DNA from 3 places in the Streptomyces sp. NPDC002520 genome. Region 2 is predicted to be linked to each of the others. Evidence: riboswitches for the same ligand, from Rfam matches in the RefSeq annotation. Region 2 holds a riboswitch; each other region holds the start of a gene.

Region 1 (7,515 bases), on a different contig from region 2:
GATGGCGAGGTCGGAGCCGCCGAGGAAGACCGGCATGTTGTTGCCGGAGGGACCGGGCAGCACGAAGTTCTCGAGGTTGTCCTTGAGCTTGCCGGTCTTGTCGTTCTTCGGGTCGGCGGCGGTCGCGCCCTCCCAGGCCGCACCGAACATCAGGTCCGACTTGCCCTGGCCGTAGACGATGTAACGGTCGGACTCGTCCTTGGTCTTGTCGCCGTGCATGTACTTGTCGATGACGCTCTTGAACTCGCCCAGGCCCTTGAGCGACTCGGGCGAGGAGAGGCTGGCCTTCCACTGGCCGCCCTCCTCCTTGGCGATGGAGCCGCCGGCGTCGTAGACGAAGGACATGGCCGCGTACCAGTCGCGGGTGGGCTGGTACCAGGCGTTGAACTTGGCGCCCTGCTTCTTCTGGATCTTGTCCAGGTCGCCGGTCAGTTCGGCGTAGGTCTTCGGCGTCGACTTGATGCCGGAGGCGGCGGCGATGTCCTTGCGCCAGGTGCCGACGCGGCCACCGGCGTAGTACGGCACGCCGTACGTCTTGCCCTGGTAGCTCACGGAGGCCTTGAGGCCGTCCAGCCAGGCGGCGGAGTTGTCGAACTTGGCCGGGTCGACGGGGGCGAAGGCACCCTTGACCATGTAGCCGAGCATCTCCGTGTTGCCCATCTCGACGACGTCGGGGGCCTTGTCGGTGGCGAGGACGGCGTCCAGCTTGGTGTTCTTGTCCGGCCAGCCGTAGTACTCGTGCTTGATCTTGATGCCGGGGTGCGCCTTCTGCACGGCGGCGTCGGCGGACTTCACCAGGTTGGGCCAGTTGTTCTGGGCGTCGACGGTGAGCCAGACGGTCAGCTCCTTGGCGTCCGCCCCCGCCTTGTCGTCCTTCTTGTCACTGCCACACGCCGCGATGGAGACGACCATGCCCGCGATACCGATCGCGGCTACCAGCTTGCGCTTCACGCCACCCTCCTCAGGGTTCCCACAAACCCCCTGCCTCCCCGCGGTGACCGTCAAGCCGTCGTACCGCCCGTGGGGCCGGGACTGGACCAATGGTGTAGACCAGCACGGGGAGCTTGGCCCAGACCAATAGGCCTGTCAAGGGTGTTCAAGCAGGCTCCGAAGGTCCGTGATGCGACCGAGATATGCAGGGACCTTTCATTGCTCAACCGACAGATCGGACGGACCAGTTCCGCTGAACCACTCCCACCCGGTAGGGCGATGGACTAGACCAACCGAGGGTGCGACGGTTATACAGAGGGGATCACGGAGCGTGCGGGTGAACCCCTGCCACGAAGCCGTGCCACGATGTGAGCGTGGCCGAAAGGATGTCGGTCGCTTTCGGCATCCGGAGCCGGGAAGGCAGAGCATGAGCACCGACGTCAGCAGGGCGGAGAACGAGACAGGCGCGACCGTCCGTACCGCGCGCGTGCCCAAGTACTACCGCTTGAAGAAGCATCTCCTGGACATGACGGAGACGCAGGCGCCCGGCACGCCGGTGCCGCCCGAGCGCACACTGGCCGCGGAGTTCGACACCTCGCGCACCACCGTCCGGCAGGCCCTGCAGGAACTGGTCGTCGAGGGCCGGCTCGAACGCATCCAGGGCAAGGGCACCTTCGTCGCCAAGCCGAAGGTCTCCCAGGCACTGCAACTGACCTCCTACACCGAGGACATGCGCGCCCAGGGCCTGGAGCCGACCTCGCAGCTGCTGGACATCGGCTACATCACCGCCGACGACCGGCTCGCCGAACTGCTCGACATCACCGCCGGCGGACGCGTGCTGCGCATCGAGCGGCTGCGGATGGCCAACGGCGAGCCGATGGCCATCGAGACCACCCACCTGTCCGCCAAGCGCTTCCCGGCCCTGCGCCGCTCCCTGGTGAAGTACACGTCCCTGTACACGGCGCTCGCCGAGGTCTACGACGTCCATCTCGCCGAGGCCGAGGAGATCATCGAGACCTCCCTGGCCACCCCGCGCGAGGCCGGCCTGCTCGGCACCGACGTCGGCCTGCCGATGCTGATGCTCTCCCGCCACTCCGTGGACCGCGAGGGCAAGCCGGTGGAGTGGGTGCGCTCGGTCTACCGAGGGGACCGGTACAAGTTCGTCGCCCGCCTCAAGAGGCCTGTGGACTGAGGGGAGTCGGCGTCTTCACGCCGTGCGCGCCGAATCGGCATACCGATATCCGGACGAGGTCTTTCGCTTCCACGACGCCGTCACCTAGATTGCCTGCGCATTGCACAGGTGAGCACCGAGGGGACGGAGCCGTGGCATGTCGGAAACACCTGAAGTGAGACCACCGGTGGTAACACCGGTCCGCGTCGTCATCGCCCTGTGTCTCGCCGTGCCGTTCGTGGCGATGCTGTGGGTCGGCTCGTACGCCAAGACGGACCCGACGTTCATCGGGATCCCGTTCTTCTACTGGTACCAGATGCTCTGGGTGCTGATCTCGACCGCCCTCACCATGGTCGCCCACCAGCTCTGGCAGCGTGACCAGCGTGCCCGCAGGGCCACCCGGGGCGGGGGTGCGGCGAAGTGAAGAACGGCGTCAACGGCGTCGCGCTCGGCGTCTTCATCTTCTTCTTCCTGGCCGTCACGGTCATGGGCTTCCTCGCCGCACGCTGGCGCAAGGCCGACAACGAGCACTCCCTGGACGAGTGGGGGCTCGGCGGCCGGTCCTTCGGCACCTGGATCACCTGGTTCCTGCTCGGCGGCGACCTGTACACGGCGTACACCTTCGTCGCCGTACCGGCGGCGATCTACGCGGCGGGCGCGGCCGGCTTCTTCGCGGTGCCGTACACGATCCTGGTCTACCCGCTGATCTTCACCTTCCTGCCGCGCCTGTGGTCGGTCTCGCACCGCCACGGGTACGTCACGACCTCCGACTTCGTGCGCGGACGGTTCGGCTCGAAGGGCCTGTCGCTGGCGGTGGCCGTCACCGGCATCCTCGCGACGATGCCGTACATCGCGCTCCAGCTCGTCGGCATCCAGGCCGTCCTGGACGTGATGGGCGTCGGCGGCGGGGAGAACACCAACTGGTTCGTGAAGGACCTGCCGCTGCTCATCGCCTTCGGTGTCCTCGCGGCCTACACCTACTCCTCGGGTCTGCGCGCCCCGGCCCTGATCGCGTTCGTGAAGGACACGCTGATCTACGTCGTCATCGCGGTGGCGATCATCTACATCCCGATCAAGCTGGGCGGCTTCGACGACGTCTTCGCCAAGGCCGGTCAGGCGTTCAGCCAGGTCAACCCGGCCACCGGCAAGCCGCGCGGCGCGCTCGCCCCGCCGGAGGCCGGCCAGTGGACGTACGCCACGCTGGCGCTCGGCTCGGCCCTCGCGCTGTTCATGTACCCGCACTCGATCACCGCGACCCTGTCGTCCAGGAGCCGTGAGGTGATCCGCCGCAACACCACGCTCCTGCCCCTGTACTCGCTCATGCTCGGCCTGCTGGCCCTGCTGGGCTTCATGGCGATCGCGGCCGGCGTGAACGTCACCAACGGCCAGCTGGCGATCCCGCAGCTGTTCGAGAACATGTTCCCGGACTGGTTCGCGGGCGTGGCCTTCGCGGCCATCGGCATCGGCGCCCTGGTCCCCGCGGCGATCATGTCCATCGCGGCGGCGAACCTCTTCACCCGCAACATCTACAAGGACTTCATCAAGCCGGACGCCACGCCGAAGCAGGAGGCCCAGGTCTCCAAGTTCGTCTCGCTGCTGGTGAAGGTCGGCGCCCTGGTCTTCGTCCTCACCATGGACAAGACGGTCGCCATCAACTTCCAGCTGCTGGGCGGCATCTGGATCCTGCAGACCTTCCCCGCGCTGGTCGGCGGCCTGTTCACCCGGTGGTTCCACCGCTGGGCCCTGCTCGCGGGCTGGGCGGTCGGCATGGTCTACGGCACGGTCGCCGCGTACGGGGTCGCCTCCCCGACCCAGAAGCACTTCGGCGGCTCGGCGAAGGAGATCCCCGGCATCGGCGAGATCGGCTACATCGGTCTCACGGCGTTCGTCCTGAACGTCGCCGTCACGGTGGTCCTCACCCTCGTCCTCAAGGCCGTGAAGGCCCCCGAGGGCATCGACGAGACCCGGCCGCAGGACTACACGGCGGACGCGGGCGACGCGGGCGTGGAGACGGAACTGACGGGCGCCGCCCACTAGGGCACACCCGCAGCGGGCCGCCGGGGGACGAACCCACGGCGGCCCGCTTCCTCTTGCCCGCCGTCATACACAAGTTGACACTCTGAAGCCAGCACAACACACAACAGACACAACATCTGGGGGTGCCACGACAGCCCGGCACTAGATGTATGCTCATCCTCGCTGTCGCCACAGGGGAATCCGGTGCGAATCCGGAACTGTCCCGCAACGGTGTACTTGTGCACGTCCGCCCGCACGACGGAGAGCGTCGCACAGGAGTCAGTCCGAGGACCTGTCGGCAGCGCGCACCCGGCCGCCCGGCTCGGGTGCCTTCAGACGTCCGGGCCTCGTGGAGTGGGCCGGTGGACGCGACGCCGTGCGCGCTCGTGGCTGCCCCCTGCCCTCCGCCAGGCCCTGTGCCGAGCGAGGGAGAGCCCCACGTGACCATCGCGCCAGCCGATCCGGCTTCAGCCATCCCGGCGACCGAGGCCCCGGTGGAGACCGACGGTCCCGGTGCCGCGCTGCTGCGGACCCTGACCGAGCTGACCGCCGACCTGCCCGACGCCGACCCCGGCCGGGTCGCCGCCGCCGCGCTGCGCGGCCGGTCGGCGCGGGCGGACTCCGACGTCGCCGCGGAACTGCGCGAACTCGCCACGGAGGCCGCCGCCGGCCTGATCTCCGAGGACCCCGCCTACTCGCGGCTGGCCGCCCGCCTGCTGACCCTCTCGATCCGCGCGGAGGCCGCCTCGCAGGGCGTGACCTCCTTCACCGAGTCGGTGGCCGTGGGCCATCGCGAGGGTCTCGTCGCCGACCGCACCGCCGCGTTCGTGCGGCTGCACGCCGAGCGACTGAACGCGCTGGTCGACCCGGCCGCCGACGACCGCTTCGGCTACTTCGGCCTGCGCACCCTGCACAGCCGCTACCTGCTGCGCCACCCGCTCACCCGTCAGGTGATCGAGACGCCCCAGCACTTCATGCTGCGGGTGGCGAGCGGTCTGGCCGAGGACGACACCGTGCGCGCCCTCGACGAGGTCGCCGCGCTCTACGGCCTGATGAGCCGCCTCGACTACCTGCCCTCCTCGCCCACGCTCTTCAACTCCGGTACGCGGCACCCCCAGATGTCGTCCTGCTACCTCCTCGACTCCCCGCTGGACGAGCTGGACTCCATCTACGACCGCTACCACCAGGTCGCCCGCCTCTCGAAGCACGCCGGCGGCATCGGTCTGTCGTACTCCCGCGTCCGGGCGCGCGGTTCGCTGATCCGGGGCACCAACGGGCACTCCAACGGCATCGTCCCGTTCCTGAAGACCCTCGACGCCTCGGTGGCCGCCGTGAACCAGGGCGGCCGGCGCAAGGGCGCCGCCGCGGTCTACCTGGAGACCTGGCACTCCGACATCGAGGAGTTCCTGGAGCTGCGCGACAACACCGGTGAGGACGCCCGGCGTACGCACAACCTGAACCTCGCGCACTGGATCCCGGACGAGTTCATGCGCCGGGTCAACGCCGACGGGCAGTGGTCGCTGTTCTCCCCGGCGGACGTGCCCGAGCTGGTCGACCTGTGGGGCGAGGAGTTCGACGCCGCCTACCGCAAGGCGGAGGAGGCCGGGCTCGCGAAGAAGACCATCCCGGCCCGTGACCTGTACGGCCGCATGATGCGCACCCTCGCGCAGACCGGCAACGGCTGGATGACCTTCAAGGACGCCGCCAACCGCACCGCCAACCAGACGGCCCTGCCGGGCCACGTCGTCCACTCCTCCAACCTCTGCACGGAGATCCTGGAGGTCACCGACGACGGGGAGACGGCGGTCTGCAACCTGGGCTCGGTGAACCTGGGTGCCTTCGTCGACACGGCGGCCGGCGACATCGACTGGGAGCGGCTGGACGAGACGGTCCGCACCGCCGTGACCTTCCTCGACCGCGTCGTGGACATCAACTTCTACCCGACCGAGCAGGCGGGCCGCTCCAACGCCAAGTGGCGTCCCGTGGGCCTCGGCGCGATGGGCCTGCAGGACGTCTTCTTCAAGCTGCGCCTGCCCTTCGACTCGCCGAAGGCACGGGCGCTCTCCACGCGGATCGCCGAGCGCATCATGCTCGCCGCGTACGAGGCCTCCGCCGACCTCGCCGAGCGCAGCGGCCCGCTGCCGGCCTGGGAGAAGACCCGTACGGCCCGGGGCGTGCTGCACCCCGACCACTATGAGGTCGAGCTGAACTGGCCCGAGCGCTGGGCGGCGCTGCGGACACGGATCGCCACCGTGGGCATGCGCAACTCCCTGCTGCTGGCGATCGCTCCGACGGCCACCATCGCCTCCATCGCGGGCGTGTACGAGTGCATCGAGCCGCAGGTGTCCAACCTGTTCAAGCGCGAGACGCTGTCCGGCGAGTTCCTCCAGGTCAACTCGTACCTGGTGCAGGACCTCAAGGAACTGGGCGTGTGGGACGCCCGCACCCGCGAGGCGCTGCGCGACTCCAGCGGCTCGGTGCAGGACTTCGTCTGGATCCCGGCCGACGTACGGGCGCTGTACCGCACGGCGTGGGAGATCCCGCAGCGCGGTCTGATCGACATGGCGGCGGCGCGGACCCCGTTCCTCGACCAGGCGCAGTCGCTGAACCTGTTCCTGGAGACGCCGACCATCGGCAAGCTCTCCTCGATGTACGCGTACGCCTGGAAGTCGGGCCTGAAGACGACGTACTACCTGCGCTCGCGCCCGGCGACCCGTATCGCCCGTGCCGCCCAGGCACAGCCCACCATCCCCGTCCAGCAGGTGGCCGACCCCGACGCCGTCGCCTGCTCCCTCGAAAACCCCGAGTCCTGCGAGGCCTGCCAGTAATGAGTGCCCACCCGTCGCCCGACCACCGCCCCTCAACGACGGCGCTTCGCGCCGGCAGCGCCAGAAAGTACACCACCCTGCTCGACCCGGGCTTCGAACTGACCCTGCGTCCGATGCGCTACCCGGACTTCTACGAGCGCTACCGGGACGCCATCAAGAACACCTGGACCGTGGAGGAGGTCGATCTCCACTCGGACGTCGCCGACCTCGCGAAGCTGTCCCCGAAGGAGCAGCACCTGATCGGCCGGCTGGTGGCCTTCTTCGCCACGGGTGACTCGATCGTCGCGAACAACCTGGTGCTGACGCTGTACAAGCACATCAACTCCCCCGAGGCGCGGCTCTACCTGAGCCGGCAGCTGTTCGAGGAGGCCGTGCACGTCCAGTTCTATCTGACGCTGCTGGACACCTACCTCCCGGACCCGGACGACCGCGCCGCCGCCTTCGCGGCCGTGGAGAACATCCCCTCCATCCGTGAGAAGGCCGGGTTCTGCTTCAAGTGGATCAACGAGGTCGAGAAGCTGGACCGCCTGGCGTCCAAGGCCGACCGCCGCCGCTTCCTGCTGAACCTCA
Region 2 (7,515 bases):
TCCAGTTGGGCGGTGCGGTCGTAGGCCTGGTCGAGGGTGGCGCCATGGGTGACCGTGCCGTGGTTCTGCAGGAGGCAGCCGGAGCGGTCGGTGAGGGCGCGCAGCATGTTCTCGGCCAGTTCGTCGGTGCCGTAGGTCGCGTAGGGGGCGACCCGGACGCGGCCGCCGAGGGCGCTGCTCATGTAGTGGATCGCGGGGAGTTCGATCACGAGGGTGGAGACGGCCGTGGCGTGCACCGCGTGGGTGTGGACGACGGCGCGGGCGTCGGTGGTGCGGTAGATCGCGAGGTGCAGGGGCAGCTCGCTGGTCGGTACCAGCGTGCCGAGCACCTGCCGGCCGGTGAGGTCGACGCCGGTGATGTCGTCCGGGGTCAGCCGGTCGTAGGGCACGCCCGAAGGCGTGACGAGCACGGTGTCGCCGACGCGCGCCGAGACGTTGCCGGAGGTGCCGACGACCAGCCCGTCGGCGACGGTCCGCCGGGCCGTCGCGACCAGTTGCTCCCAGACGCCTGCCGCGTCCCCGTCCGCGTCCCCGTCCGCTTCCGTGCCCGCGGTGCGCCGCTGTTCAGCCATGCCGTGATCCTGCCAGCAGACCGCGTGGGGAACGGCACGTCGGAGCGCAACAGTTGAGCCGCCGAATGGGTGCATATCGCCGCGAAATATACGAAAAACTCCTCCTCGTCGGTGATCAACCGCATTCAATGTTCCCCGGCTCGCCGGACTCCACCGCGCCCTAATCGGGAGGACACATGACCCTCGATCACTCCTCTCCTTCACGCCCTTCACGTCCTTCAGGTCCTTCTCGCCCTCCGCGCCCGACGCGGCGCCGCATGGGCGTCCTCGCGGCGGTCACCGCGGTGCTCGCCCTCGCCGGCACCCAGGCCGCGGCCGCCCGGCCGCCGTCGGCCTCGGCAGGGGGACTGCCGTCGGAGGCCATGGCGGGACTGCCCCTGGGGCACGACGTGTCGTCCCACCAGGAGCACGTGGACTGGCCGGAGGTCCGCTCGAACGGCGCGCGGTTCGTCTACGTCAAGGCGACCGAGTCCACCGGCTACCGCAACCCCTACTTCGACCGGCAGTACGACGGCGCGTACCGGGCGGGGCTGATCCGGGGCGCGTACCACTTCGCCCGCCCGGACCGGTCCTCCGGCGACGCGCAGGCCGCCTACTTCGTGCGGAACGGCGGCGACTGGCGGGCGGACGGACGGACGCTGCCGCCCGCGCTCGACATCGAGTACAACCCGTACGACCCGGACGAGAAGTGCTACGGGCTGAGCGGGCCGGAGATGGTCCGATGGATCCGGTCGTTCAGCGACGAGGTCCGGCGGGAGACCGGCCGCCGCCCGGTCATCTACACCACCGCCCTGTGGTGGAGCGCCTGCACCGGCGACAGCCGCGCGTTCGCCGACGACCACGCCCTGTGGATCGCCAGCCACGGCGCACCGGACCCGGGGGCGCTGCCCGGCGGTTGGCAGCACTGGACCTTCTGGCAGTACGACATCCAGGGCGGTCTGCCGGGTGACCAGAATCTCTTCAACGGGCCGCAGAGCCGGCTGCGGGCCTTCGCGCGCGGCCGTTGACCAAGGGGCACCTGAGGCGCCGGACACGAACAGACGCGAACGGAACCCCGACCCCCCGTTTGTGACACCCCTACGCCCGCCTCAGTTCACCTTCCGTTCACCCAGGTTGCCTACGGTCCAACAGCCAATGACCTCGAACGATTGCCTGGGTAAATGGAAAACTTCTCGCTGATCCTCGCGATTGTGGTGGTAACCGCACTCGCGTTTGATTTCACGAACGGTTTTCACGACACCGCCAACGCGATGGCCACGACCATCTCGACCGGTGCGCTCAAGCCCAAGGTCGCGGTGGCCATGTCCGCCGCCCTCAACCTTGTGGGCGCCTTCCTCTCCGTGGAGGTCGCCAACACGATCTCCAAGGGTCTCGTCGATGAGAACGGCATTCGTCCCGAGGTCATCTTCGCCGCCCTCACCGGCGCGATCCTCTGGAACCTGCTGACCTGGCTGGTGGGACTGCCCTCCAGCTCCTCGCACGCCTTGATGGGCGGCCTGGTCGGGGCCACCGTCGCCTCCGCCGGCTTCGGCGCCGTCCACGGTGACGTCCTGGTCACCAAGGTTCTGCTCCCGGCGGTCGCCGCACCGCTCGTGGCCGGTCTCGCGGCGATGCTCGCCACCCGCTTCTCCTACGGCATCGGCAGGAACGCCGGCGGCGAGGCCACCCGCAAGGGCTACCGCGCCGGCCAGATCGCCTCCGCCGGCCTGGTCTCCCTCGCCCACGGCACCAACGACGCGCAGAAGACGATGGGCATCATCACCCTCGCGCTCGTCGCGGGCGGCACGATCGCCCCCGGTTCCAACCCTCCCACCTGGGTGATCCTCTCCGCGGGTCTGGCCATCGCGCTCGGCACCTACATCGGCGGCTGGCGCATCATCCGCACCATGGGCAAGGGCCTGACCGACCTGGAGCCGCAGCAGGGCTTCGCCGCGCAGACCAGCGCCGCCACGGCCATCCTGGCCTCCTCGCACCTGGGCTTCTCCCTCTCCACCACGCACGTCGTCTCCGGCTCGGTGATGGGTGCGGGCCTCGGCCGCAAGGGTGGCGTGGTCCGCTGGTCCACCGCGACCCGGATGTTCATCGCCTGGGTGCTGACCCTCCCGGCCGCCGCCCTGGTCGCCGCGGGCGCCGAGTCCGTGACGGACCTGGGCGACTGGGGCACCGGGCTCGTCGCCGTCTTCCTCGTCGCCGCCAGCGCCACGATCTGGAAGGTCTCCCGCCGCGAGGTCGTCGACCACACCAACGTCACCCACGACGGCACCACCGAGCCCGCCGGCGTGGTGACCACCGCCATCGCCGCGGTGACCCCGCCCCCCGCCGGCACGGTCGGCGAGGGCCTGACGGCCACCATCGCGGCTCCGGCCATCGCCGACCCGGCCCCGGCGACCCCGCCGGCCGCCACGGTCTGACCCCGAGCACCCGGTACCTGAAGGAAGCATCCCCATGAAGATCGACTGGGCGGCCATCGGCTCCGTCTTCGGTGTCAGCCTCGTGGCGACCGTCGGCCTGGTGGCCCTGTTCACCCTCGGTGTCACCGGCCTCTCCCGCCGGGAGAAGGCCGCGGCGCAGGGCAACTCGGCGGCGCTCGCGGTGACCGGCGCGTACATCTGCTTCGCCGCCTGCGCGGCCGCCGTGGCGTACGGCATCTACCTGATCGTGGTCAAGGCCTGAACCCCGGGTCCACGGCCCGGACCTGACCGACCGTCCGGAAGACTCCGCCCCCGAAGTGTTCGGGGGGCGGAGTCTTTCGCGTGCCCCCACATCGCGCGACCGGCGCCGATGTGGGGCTCGGCACACTCTCCCCACGCAGGTCAACGGCAAGTTGACGGCTCTTCCGGGGGCGTGGTGGACTGCCGGGGCCATGTACGGCGGCAGAAGAGGAAGCCGGTGCGAATCCGGCGCGGTCCCGCCACTGTCACCGGGGTAGAAACCCCGGGAGCCAGGAACTCTCGCCGCCGGTCTCGTCGAACCAGGGCGTGGACACCCTGAGTGAGGACATATCGCCATGCTCGGCTGCCGATCGAGAACCCGTACCAGGACTGCGCCTTCGCCCACGGCCGGCTGAGCCGATGGGTGCCGATCGCTCGTACGCGTACGGCGCCGCCGCCGGCCTCCTGGGCGACCTGCTCCTCGGCGATCCGCGCCGCGGGCATCCCGTCGCCGTGTTCGGGCGTGCGGCCGGCGCCGTGGAAGGCGCGTTGTGGCACGACCACCGCGGCTGGGGTGCGCTGCACACCGCCGTGTGCGCCGGAGGCGCCGTCGCGCTGGGTGTCGTGGCCGAGCGCGCCGTGCGCCGCTCCCCCGCCGCGACCGTCGCGCTGACCGCCGCCGCCACGTGGGCCGTCGTCGGGGGCACCTCGCTGGCCCGGGAGGCCCGGACCGTCGGGCGTGCCCTTCAGGCCGGGGACGTGGCGGCCGCCCGTGCGCGGCTGCCGCACCTGTGCGGCCGGGACCCGCAGGCCCTCGACGCCGACGGGATCGCCCGTGCGGTGGTCGAGTCGGTCGCCGAGAACACCTCCGACGCCGTCGTGGGCGCACTGGTGTGGGGAGCGGTCGGCGGGGTGCCGGGGCTGCTCGGGTTCCGGGCGGTCAACACCCTGGACGCGATGGTGGGCCACAAGTCCCCCCGCTTCCGGCGCTACGGCTGGGCCTCCGCCCGCCTGGACGACGTCGCCGGCTGGCCGGGGGCCCGGCTGACCGCCGTACTGGCCACGCTCGCCGGACCCGATCCGCGCGGTGCCGTACGGGCATGGAAGGCGGACGCGGCGAGCCATCCGAGCCCCAACGCCGGTCCCGTCGAGGCGTCGTTCGCGGGCGCCCTCGGGGTGCGCCTCGGCGGGACGCTGTCCTACGGCGGGCGCGTCGAACACCGGCCCGTGCTCAACGGGGGCGCCGGGCGCGCCGTCCGCGTCACCGACATCGACCGGGCGGTACGGCTGTCCCGGCGCGTCGGCCTGCTCGCGCTCGGCACCACGGTGGCCGCGCGCGTCCTCCTCAAGAACCTGAAAGGACGGGGCGAGTGAACGGTGGTCTCCTCGTCGCCGGCACCACCTCCGACGCCGGCAAGAGCGTCGTGACGGCCGGGATCTGCCGGTGGCTGGTGCGCCAGGGCGTCAAGGTGGCGCCCTTCAAGGCGCAGAACATGTCCCTCAACTCCTTCGTGACCCGCGAGGGCGCGGAGATCGGCCGCGCGCAGGCCATGCAGGCCCAGGCGTGCCGGATCGAGCCGACCGCGCTGATGAACCCCGTGCTGCTCAAGCCGGGCGGTGAGCAGAGCAGTCAAGTGGTGCTGCTGGGCAAACCGGTGGGCGAGATGAGCGCGCGCGGCTACCACGGCGGGCGCCAGCAGCAGCTGCTCGGCACCGTGCTGGACTGCCTGGCCGAGTTGCGGGGCACGTATGACGCGGTGATCTGTGAGGGGGCCGGTTCGCCCGCCGAGATCAATCTGCGGCGCACGGACATCGTCAACATGGGGATCGCGCGGAACGCGCGGCTGCCCGTCCTCGTCGTCGGCGACATCGACCGCGGCGGTGTCTTCGCCTCCTTCTTCGGGACCGTCGCCCTGCTCTCGCCCGAGGACCAGGAGATGGTCGCGGGCTTCCTGGTCAACAAGTTCCGGGGCGACGTGTCGCTGCTGGAGCCCGGCCTGGACATGCTGCACGGGCTCACCGGGCGGCACACCTACGGCGTGCTGCCGTTCCGGCACGGGCTCGGCATCGACGAGGAGGACGGCCTGAGGGTGTCGCTGCGCGGCACCGTCCGCGAGTCCACGGTCGCCCCGCCGCACGGCGAGGACGTGCTGCGGGTCGCCGTCTGCGCGATCCCGCTCATGTCCAACTTCACCGACGTGGACGCGCTGGCCGCCGAACCGGGCGTCGTCGTGCGGTTCGTGGACCGGCCGGAGGAACTGGCGGACGCGGACCTGGCGGTGGTCCCGGGCACGCGCGGGACCGTACGGGCGCTGGAGTGGCTGCGCGAGCGGGGTCTCGCCGACGCGCTGGTCCGCAGGGCCGCAGAGGGGCGCCCGGTCCTGGGCATCTGCGGCGGCTTCCAGGTGCTCGGCGAGCACATCGAGGACGACGTCGAGTCGCGCGCCGGCGCCGTCCCCGGCCTCGGGGTGCTGCCCGTGCGGGTGCGGTTCGCCCGCGAGAAGACCCTGACCCGCCCGGCCGGGGAGGCTCTCGGCGAGCGGGTCGAGGGGTACGAGATCCACCACGGGGTCGCCGAAGTCCTCGGCGGGGATGCGTTCATCTCCGACGGCAAAGGGCACAGCCTGGACGGCTGCCGGGTCGGCCACACCTGGGGCACGCACTGGCACGGTTCGCTGGAGTCGGACGGCTTCCGGCGGGCGTTCCTGCGCGAGGTGGCCGCCGCCGCGGGGCGCCGCTTCGTGCCGGCCCCGGACACCTCGTTCGCCGCGCTGCGCGAGGAGCAGCTCGACCGGCTCGGCGACCTGATCGAACAGCACGCGGACACGGACGCGCTCTGGCGGCTCATCGAGTCGGGCGCGCCGCAAGGACTGCCTTTCATTCCACCGGGAGCGCCCGCATGAGCACAGTGTTGTTGTTGTCGACCGCCGACACCGATCTCCTGGCGGCCCGGGCGTCCGGCGCCGGCTACCGCATCGGCAACCCGACCCGCGTCGACGTCACCGGCGAACTGCCGGGCCTGATCGCGGGCGCCGACATCGCGGTCGTACGGCTGCTGGGCGGAAAGCGCGCCTGGGAGGACGGGCTGGCCGCGCTGAAGGCGGCCGGGATCCCGGCCGTGCTGCTGGGCGGCGAGGCCGTACCGGACGCGGAGTTGATGGCCGAGTCGTCGGTGCCGGCGGGTGTCGTCGCGGAGGCGCTGAGGTACCTGGTCGAGGGCGGGCCCGCGAATCTGCTGGAGCTGTCCCGGTTCCTGTCGGACACCGTGCTGCTGACCGGCGAGGGCTTCGAGGAGCCGCGGAAGATGCCGGAGTACGGCGTCCACGGCGAGCGTGCTCTCGTGGCCGGCCGGCCGACCGTGGGCGTGCTCTTCTACCGGGCGCACGAACTGAGCGGCAACACCGCGTTCGTGGACACCCTGTGCGAGGCGATCGAGGCGAAGGGCGCCAACGCCCTTCCCGTGTACTGCGGTTCGCTGCGCGGCGCGGACGCCGGGCTGTACGAGCTGCTGGGCCGGGCCGACGCGCTGGTCGCCACCGTGCTCGCGGCCGGCGGCACGCACGCCTCGCAGGCGTCAGCGGGCGGCGACGAGGAGGCCTGGGACATCGGGGCGCTCGCCGACCTCAACATCCCGGTGCTGCAAGGCCTGTGCCTCACCTCGTCGAAGCAGGCCTGGGACGAGTCGGACGCCGCCCTCTCCCCGATGGACGCGGCGATGCAGGTCGCGATCCCGGAGTTCGACGGCCGGCTGATCACCGTGCCGTTCTCCTTCAAGGAGCAGGGCCCCGACGAGGTACCGGTGTACGTGGCCGACCCGGAGCGGGCCGGGCGGGTGGCCGGGATCGCCGTACGGCACGCGCTGCTCCGGCACAAGCCGAACGCGGAGAAGAAGGTCGCGCTGGTCTTCACCGCCTACCCGACCAAGCACTCCCGGGTCGGGAACGCGGTCGGCCTGGACACGCCCGCCTCGGCGGTCCGGGTACTGGACGCGCTCCGCGACGCGGGGTACTCCCTCACCGAATACCCCTCCGGCGGCGACGAGTTGATCCACCGGCTCATCGAGGCCGGCGGCCACGACGTCGAGTGGCTCACCGAGGACCAGCTGGCCGCCGCGCCCGCGCGGGTGCCGCTGGCCGACTACCGGGCGTGGTTCGAGACGCTCGATCCGGAGCTCAGGGACGCCATGGTGGAGGCGTGGGGCGAGCCGCCGGGCAGCCTGTACGTGGACGGCGAGGACATCGTGCTCGCCTCCCTCCGGTTCGGGAACGTCGTCGTGATGATCCAGCCGCCGC
Region 3 (7,515 bases), on a different contig from region 2:
CCGGGCCACGCCGCGCAGCCGGGCCATGCCGTCCGGGTGCCGCAGACCGTACGTCTCCACCGCGTCGGCCGCGGCGATGGTGAAGTCGGCCTCCCTGTCCGCGAGCCGCTGGACGTTCTCCTGTGAACCCGCGCTGTTCAGCAGCTTCACCGTCAGGCCGGGCATGTCCCTGCCCAGCTCAGTGCGCAGCCGCTCGCCGTACTCCTGGTAGACCCCTCGGGGTGTGCCCGTGCTGAAGACGATCGTTCCCGTCGGCGGCTTCTCGCCCAGGGGCACCAACCACCACAGCAGCAGGCCGAGGGCGACGACGCCGACGGCCGAGCCGCGCAGCGCACGGCGCCGGCCTGGGGAGGAGAGCACCTGGGACATGCGGGCGATCCTGCCAGGCCTGCCCGGGGCTGGCCAGGGCCGAGGCCACTCCGCGGACCTGTGGACAACTCTGAGGCGCTGTCAGCGTCGGCGGCTACAGTCGCCGTATGAGCACTTCCCCCGCCCACCTCGTCCGTGAGTTCCACCTCGCCTTCGGCCTCGACGCCCGCAGCAGGCCGGAAGAGGTGTCGCCCGGCCTGGCCGCGCACCGCGGGGAGCTGCTCGCCGAGGAGGCCGCGGAGGTCGCCGAGGTGGCGGTCGAGGGCCCGCTGGACCGGCTCGCCCACGAACTGGCGGACGTGGTGTACGTGGCGTACGGCACGGCGCTGGTCCACGGCATCGACCTCGACGAGGTGATCGCCGAGATCCACCGCGCCAACATGAGCAAACTCGGCCCCGACGGCCAGGTCGCCCGCCGCTCTGACGGCAAGGTCCTCAAGGGGGAGCATTACCGGGCACCGGACGTGTCGGCCGTCCTGCGCCGCCAGGGCTGGATACCTGACGGCGCCTGAGGGCTACTCCCCCAGTGAGCCGTCCGCCAGTTTCCACTCGCGGTGCAGGGAGCCCAGCGGGACGCTCCGCTCCAGCACCGGTGTGCCGAAGAGCGACAGCTGGAGCCGCAGGGTGCCCGACAGATCGACGCCGCCGTACACCTCCCAGACGCCATGCGCCGTCGCAGGGGTGTCGGTGGAGGCGGTGACCGTACCGGAGCCTTCACCGCGCAGATACGGAGCAAGATCCGCGGTGACGCCGACGCTGCCGTAGAGGCCGACCGAGGCCTCGGCGCCGAGGGCCGTTGTCACCTTCCCGCCGGTGGTCAGGGAGGCCCGTACCGGCGCACTCGTCATGTCGGCGGAGCTGACCGGTGACCACCCCTGGGCCGCGCCGAAGGTGCCGCCGGCCTTGAAGCCACCCTTGATGGCCTGCTCCACGTCGACGGTGACGTGCCCGTCGCCGTTGATCTGGACATAGCAGGTCAGGTCGAGGTTGACGACCACGGGGACCGCGCCTACCTGGAGCACGGGGTCGGCGTGCAGCTTGGCGAACGGGATCCGCAGCGGGGCGGCGGTGGCCGCCGCGCGGCCCTTCACCGCCCAGCCGGAGGTCCAGTCGCCGGACACGCCCAGGTACGCCGAGCTCGGCGCGGCGTCGGTGCCCGTGCCGTCGTAGGTGAAGTCGACCTGCGGGGCCACCTGCACGAACCCGGACACCGAGGCGGTGGCCGAGGCAGGGGCGTCCTCGGACGTCGGCACCGTGGCGCCGACGTCGAGCCGGAGGCTGCCGAGCGGCACTGTGGCGCCCTTGGGTCCGACGTGCACGTCACCCGCCTTGGACCAGGAGACCTTCACGTCGGGCAGCAGCTTGTCAACGGCGAAGGATGAGGGGTTGACCGGCACGGTGCCCTTGGCCGTGTCGTCGCCCAACACGGCGTTGAGGTCGGCCGGTTCGGTCTGCACCTCCGTGCCCTGGTCCGATTCGCCGATCACCTTGGTGACCCGGGCCAGCAGTCCGTCGGGTGCGCCGGGCGCCGGGGCGCTGGCGATGACGTCGCCCACGGCGGCCCCGTGAGGCGCGGCCGGGGAGGCGGAGGGGGCGGCGGAGGATGGAGAGGAAGGGGATGAAGGGGAGGAAGGGGAGGAAGGAGAGATGGGCGAAGTCGTTTTTCCGGCACCGCCGTTGGCGATGACGGCACGCCGGCTGCGGCTGTCGTACGAGCTGACGGTCAGCGTGGTCTTGTGCGCCCGCGTACCCGAGCCGGCCGGGCCTGCGGTGGCGGTCGCGGCCGCGTCGGGGGCCGCCGCGACGGTGAGCGAGTGGTTCTGGCCGGCGGCGTGGCCGTCGGTGGCCCGGATCTCTTTGCCGTGCCCTGCCGCGGCCCGCTCGGTATGCGGTGCGGGCGAGGAACAGCCGGCGGCGACGAGGAGAGTGGTCACGGCGAAGGCGGGCAGCAGGGCACGCCTGTGCCTCATGGGTCTGCGCAAGGTCAGTCCTGTGTGGAGTGGGGGGTGGCGAAGAAACACCACAGGCCCGTGGCGGGCGAAGAATGACCACAGGCCCGGCTACCGTGAGGTAGAACCGGTCGGTAACTCAGTGGTGAGGCATGAGCATGCCATGCCTGCGCGCACGTACCCCTCACAATCCGATCACATCTCAACGTGACCTGAAACACGGCGAGTTCAGGTCATCTTGTGGCCGGATTCCGAATGCGGCAGGGGATCGCGGCAGGGGATCATCGGGGCGGGCCACCGAGGCCGGGCAGACCAGTGCCGCCGAGGCGGGTCAGCAGGGTGGAGAGCAGTCCGATGTCCCCCTCGCCCCAGGGTGGTGCGGTGAAGAACTCGGCGGCGGTCTCCTCGGCCGTGCGCCGCATCTCCGTCAGCAGTCGCCGTCCGGTGTCGGTCAGCGAGGCGTAGGCCACGCGCGCGTCACGGGCGTCAGCCTCGCGGGTCACCAGTCCGATCCGCTCCAGGGGCGCCAGCCCTCGGGTCACCCCGGAGGCGGTCAGCCCCAGTGCCTCGGCCAGATCGACTCTGCGCATCCGGCCGCCCGGCGCCTGGCCGAGCCGCAGCAGCAGCGTGAAGTCGGCCAGGCTCACCCCGTGCAGCCCACCCAGGCTCGCGTCGAAGCGCCGTACGAGTGCGGCCTGCGCCCGCATCAGCCGCAACGACGCGTCCAGCGCGTCAGTCATTGCCGGTCATTTCCCGCTCCTCGATTCATTGCCTACTCCTTGAGTACTCAAGTTTATGCGCCCCTGATGCGCGCGTTGCGTCGCTGCCGCTTCCCCAGGGGCGCCTGCGAGAGGTCCTCGGCGCTGGAGCGGAGGTTCTTGAAGCCGTAGCCACGCTCGGTCAGCCACGCCTTCGCCGCCTCCTCGGCCCGTTCCGTCGCCTCCAGGATGTCCTCCTCTTCCTCCCCGGTGTCCGAGAAGCGGAAGACGAAGGCCGGCCGGGCGGCGATGTCGTAGCTGAGATGCCCTTCGGGCGTGTAGGCGGAGTGCAGCACGTCGTGCTCGGCGGCGTCGGCCAGCAACTCGGCCCGCTGCGCGTCGCCGAGGTCGTCGAAGGCGCCGCGGACGGTGATACGGAAGGTACGAGTACTCATCCCGCGACCTTAGGCAGAGCGTGCGTCGCGGCTCCACCGGGTTTCCGGCACCGGACGGCCCGCCTGCCGCCCGATGGGTCACCGACGGGTCACTGGCGCGAGAGCAAGATCGCGTCAGTTGGTGCGGTCTTGGCCATGCACTCGTCACGCGGTACGGTCTGTCCGATATCGACGACGGTACGACGGAAGCCGGTGAGAGCCCGGCACGGTCGCGCCACTGTGTGCGAGGCGCCCTCCAAGGGGGGTGTTTCGTGAGTCAGACCCGTGGCCGTCGTCCTGTGCACCACCGAGATGGGACGCGAACTCCCAGAGGAGGTCCTGCCATGGCGCAGACCGTCGCCCAGCCGACAGCCACCACCCCCGTCGTACCCGCCACGCTGCCGCTGAAGACCATCGCCCCGTGGGCGGTCTTCTTCGGTGTCCTGATGCTGGTCCTGCTGTACTTCGTCGGCGCCGAGCAGGGCGCCACCTCCGTGTTCAACGGCACGGATGTTCACGAGTGGCTGCACGACGGCCGCCACCTGCTCGGTTTCCCCTGCCACTGAGCCGGGGACGCCGCACCCGTCATGAACTCCGCAACGGTAAGAAATCTGCTCGTGCGGGGCATGCTCGCCGGCCTCGGTGCCGGCGTGCTCGCCCTCGGCGTCGCGTACTTCCTCGGTGAGCCGAACATCGACAGCGCGATCGGCTTCGAGGAAGCCCATGCCCACGCCCACGAGCACGAGATGGAAGTCGTCTCGCGTTCCCTGCAGTCCACCGCCGGTCTCGCCACCGGTGTCCTGGTCTACGGAGTCGCCTTCGGCGGCGTCGCCGCGCTCGCCTTCTGCGTCGCGCTCGGCCGCGTGGGCCGCTTCTCCCCGCGGGCGACCGCGCTGCTGCTGTCCGGCTGCGCTCTGCTCGCCGTCTACGTCGTGCCGTTCCTGAAGTACCCGGCCAACCCGCCGTCGGTCGGAGACCCCGACACCATCGGCAAGCGGACCGGCCTGTACTTCCTGATGATGCTGCTCAGCGTGCTGCTCGCGGTCGCCGCCACCATCCTGGGCAAGCGGCTCGCACCCCGGCTGGGCACCTGGTACGCCACCGTCGTCGCGGTGGCCGGCTTCCTCCTGGTGATCGGTCTGGCCTACGCCTTCCTTCCGGCCGTCAACGAGGTGCCGAAGGAATTCCCGGCCACCCTGCTGTGGCGGTTCCGGCTGTCGGCCCTGGCCGTCCAGGCCGTCCTCTGGGGCGGTTTCGGCCTGCTCTTCGGCGAGTTGGCCGAACGACTGCTGAACCCGAAGCCCGCGACCTCCGCGTCGGGGCGGGCGGTGCCGGCCGCGCACTGACCTTCAGGACATGAGAGAGGGCCCTCGGGGACGGATGACCGTCCGGGGGCCTTTTCACGCTCTCGGGGAACCGGCGCAGGCGCTCGTCGCCACCGGGACGGGACGCTCCGGGCACCCGTCATACGACGTCCTTCGACGCGGCGAGGACGTGCCCCACCCGCATGTTCCAGCGCCCGGACCGGCCGGTGAACTCCGTTGCCGTGAGCGGCGGGACGTCGACGCGCCAGAACGCGGACGCGGGTGCTCCCAACACGTGCGCCACCACAGCCCGTACGACCTCCGGCTCCACCACGGCGACCGTCCCTCCGTCGCCCGACCCCGCCGCTTCCCACCAACGGACGACCCGCGCGCACAACTCCCGTACCGATTCCCCGCCATGCGGTGCGGCGTCCGGGTCGGCCAGCCAGCGAGCCACCGATTCGGGCTCTTCGGCACCGACCTCCTCCAGCGTCCGCCCGCGCCACCGGCCGACGTCCAGGCCCGAGAGATCCGGCTGCTCCGAGGCGTCGAGGCCGAGTGCCGAGGCCGTCTCCCGGCAGCGCACGCTGGGGGAGGCGAAGGCGCGCCCGGCGGCGCGCAGGGACGTCGCCGCCGATCCGGCCCGCACAGCCGCACTGTCCTCGATCGAGTCACCGTCGTCGAAGCGGGCACGCCGCAGCGATGGTGTGATCGCCGGGGAGATGAGGGTGACACGGCTGGTCACGCGGTTGCTCCTTGTGGTTCGGCCGGGGTGGGCGCCGGAGCCGAGTCCGGACGACCGGCTCTGTGCGACCGGCTCTGTGCGATCGGGTTTGTGCGGACGGGTTTGTACGGACGGGTCTGTACGAACGGGTCCGTGGGATCGGATCCGCACGGCTGCGTCTGCGTCCGTACGAAGGTACGCCCGGCCCGGAGACCAGGGAGCACCGCGCCGGAGGGAACGGCCTCCCGGTTCCGCCTACGCTTGAGGTGTCCGGCGGTGCGTCCCATGCCGGAAGTCGGTGACGTTCCATGCGGTACGTGTCGGTGAGTGCGCTCAGCCATCCCGGGCTGCTCCGCGAACGGAACGAGGACAGCCTGGTGGTCGGGCCGTGGACCCTGTGCGCCACGGCGACGGAGAATCCGCAGACTCTGGTCTTCCCGATCGGGACACCCCTGGTGGTCGCCGTCGCCGACGGGCTCGGCGGGCATCCCGGCGGCGATGTGGCCAGCGCGCTGGTCGTGCGCCGTATCGCGTCGGTCGGCCCCGTTCTGAGCAGCGATGACGCTGTGCGCGACGCCCTGAACGCCTGCAACCGCGCCGTGTACGAGGCCGCCGGCGGCGAGGCGGGAGGTGCGTTCGCGGCCATGGGGACGACGGTCGCCGGTGCCGTCGTGAAGCCGGGTTCGCTGCTGGTGTTCAACGTGGGTGACAGCCGGGTCCTGAAGGCCTGCGACGACGGGCTCCGCCAGGTCAGCGTCGACGACAGCCCCCCGCTCGCTCCAGGGCAGCGCACCACGTCCATCGTCACCCAGTGCCTGGGCGGCACGCGCGCGTACCGGGCCGTCCGCCCCCATCTGACAGCCGAGCCCCTCTCGCCAGGCGCCCGCTACCTCATCTGCACCGACGGCCTGACCGATCCTGTGCCGCCGGAAGCGCTCGACGAGGTGATGCGGGAGCCCAACGACGGCCGGGCGGCCTTCCTGCTGTGGAAGGCCGCCATCGAGGCGGGCGGCCCCGACAACATCACGCTGGCGCTCCTGCGTATCGCGGACGAGTAGGGGTGCCGGACCTGGGGAGACGCCCGGCGATCCCCGTGCGAAGGACCGGCGTAGCGGGCCGTGTGAGCGCGGGGACGGGGCCCGTCGGGGACCGCCTACCCTTTAAGGCATGACCAGCAGCAGCGACCGGAGCCCCGCAGTGGACGTTCAGGCACCCAAGACCTACGAAGTTCGTACCTACGGGTGCCAGATGAACGTCCATGATTCCGAGCGATTGTCCGGGCTGCTCGAAGAGGCCGGGTACGTGCGCGCGCCCGAGGGCTCGGACGGGGACGCGGACGTCGTCGTGTTCAACACGTGCGCCGTGCGCGAGAACGCAGACAACCGGCTCTACGGCAACCTCGGCCGGCTCGCGCCGAAGAAGGCCTCCCGGCCCGGCATGCAGATCGCGGTCGGCGGCTGCCTCGCGCAGAAGGACCAGGACACCATCGTGAAGAAGGCGCCCTGGGTGGACGTCGTCTTCGGCACGCACAACATCGGCAAACTGCCCGTCCTGCTGGAACGCGCGCGCGTCCAGGAGGAGGCGCAGGTCGAGATCGCCGAGTCGCTGGAGGCGTTCCCGTCGACGCTGCCGACCCGGCGCGAGAGCGCGTACGCGGCCTGGGTGTCGATCTCCGTCGGCTGCAACAACACGTGCACCTTCTGCATCGTCCCGGCGCTGCGCGGCAAGGAGAAGGACCGCCGCACCGGCGACATCCTCGCCGAGATCGAGGCCCTGGTCGGCGAAGGCGTCTCCGAGATCACGCTGCTCGGCCAGAACGTGAACGCGTACGGCTCCGACATCGGCGACCGCGAGGCCTTCAGCAAGCTCCTGCGCGCCTGCGGAAAGATCGAGGGCCTGGAGCGCGTCCGCTTCACCTCCCCGCATCCGCGCGACTTCACCGACGACGTCATCGCCGCGATGGCCGAGACGCCGAACGTGATGCCGCAGCTGCACATGCCGCTCCAGTCCGGTTCGGACACCGTGCTGAAGGCGATG

What was found. A riboswitch is a leader RNA that binds a small molecule or an ion and turns the genes downstream of it on or off. The one in region 2 is predicted to bind cobalamin.
Region 1: another riboswitch for cobalamin. It lies ahead of ACWD5D_RS33345 (ribonucleoside-diphosphate reductase subunit alpha); the one in region 2 lies ahead of ACWD5D_RS38245 (cobalamin biosynthesis protein).
Region 3: another riboswitch for cobalamin. It lies ahead of ACWD5D_RS00235 (CbtB domain-containing protein); the one in region 2 lies ahead of ACWD5D_RS38245 (cobalamin biosynthesis protein).

The regions. Positions count from the first base shown of each region.
Region 1 covers NZ_JBSFXG010000032.1:29,664-37,178, forward strand. Annotated here, with positions in the region: gene ACWD5D_RS33325 (extracellular solute-binding protein) at 1-951, opposite strand, end outside; gene ACWD5D_RS33330 (GntR family transcriptional regulator) at 1,358-2,122, shown strand; gene ACWD5D_RS33335 (DUF3311 domain-containing protein) at 2,259-2,525, shown strand; gene mctP (monocarboxylate uptake permease MctP) at 2,522-4,138, shown strand; cobalamin riboswitch at 4,288-4,431, shown strand; gene ACWD5D_RS33345 (ribonucleoside-diphosphate reductase subunit alpha) at 4,558-6,945, shown strand; gene ACWD5D_RS33350 (ribonucleotide-diphosphate reductase subunit beta) at 7,059-7,515, shown strand, end outside.
Region 2 covers NZ_JBSFXG010000044.1:5,142-12,656, forward strand. Annotated here, with positions in the region: gene ACWD5D_RS38225 (class II aldolase/adducin family protein) at 1-572, opposite strand, end outside; gene ACWD5D_RS38230 (lysozyme) at 830-1,579, shown strand; gene ACWD5D_RS38235 (anion permease) at 1,733-2,983, shown strand; gene ACWD5D_RS38240 (hypothetical protein) at 3,018-3,245, shown strand; cobalamin riboswitch at 3,404-3,545, shown strand; gene ACWD5D_RS38245 (cobalamin biosynthesis protein) at 3,644-4,597, shown strand; gene ACWD5D_RS38250 (cobyric acid synthase) at 4,594-6,126, shown strand; gene cobN (cobaltochelatase subunit CobN) at 6,123-7,515, shown strand, end outside.
Region 3 covers NZ_JBSFXG010000001.1:49,260-56,774, forward strand. Annotated here, with positions in the region: gene ACWD5D_RS00210 (TAXI family TRAP transporter solute-binding subunit) at 1-369, opposite strand, end outside; gene ACWD5D_RS00215 (pyrophosphohydrolase domain-containing protein) at 477-881, shown strand; gene ACWD5D_RS00220 (hypothetical protein) at 885-2,339, opposite strand; gene ACWD5D_RS00225 (MarR family winged helix-turn-helix transcriptional regulator) at 2,600-3,058, opposite strand; gene ACWD5D_RS00230 (DUF6204 family protein) at 3,112-3,471, opposite strand; cobalamin riboswitch at 3,609-3,759, shown strand; gene ACWD5D_RS00235 (CbtB domain-containing protein) at 3,795-4,016, shown strand; gene ACWD5D_RS00240 (CbtA family protein) at 4,038-4,796, shown strand; gene ACWD5D_RS00245 (histidine phosphatase family protein) at 4,915-5,499, opposite strand; gene ACWD5D_RS00250 (PP2C family protein-serine/threonine phosphatase) at 5,787-6,536, shown strand; gene miaB (tRNA (N6-isopentenyl adenosine(37)-C2)-methylthiotransferase MiaB) at 6,646-7,515, shown strand, end outside.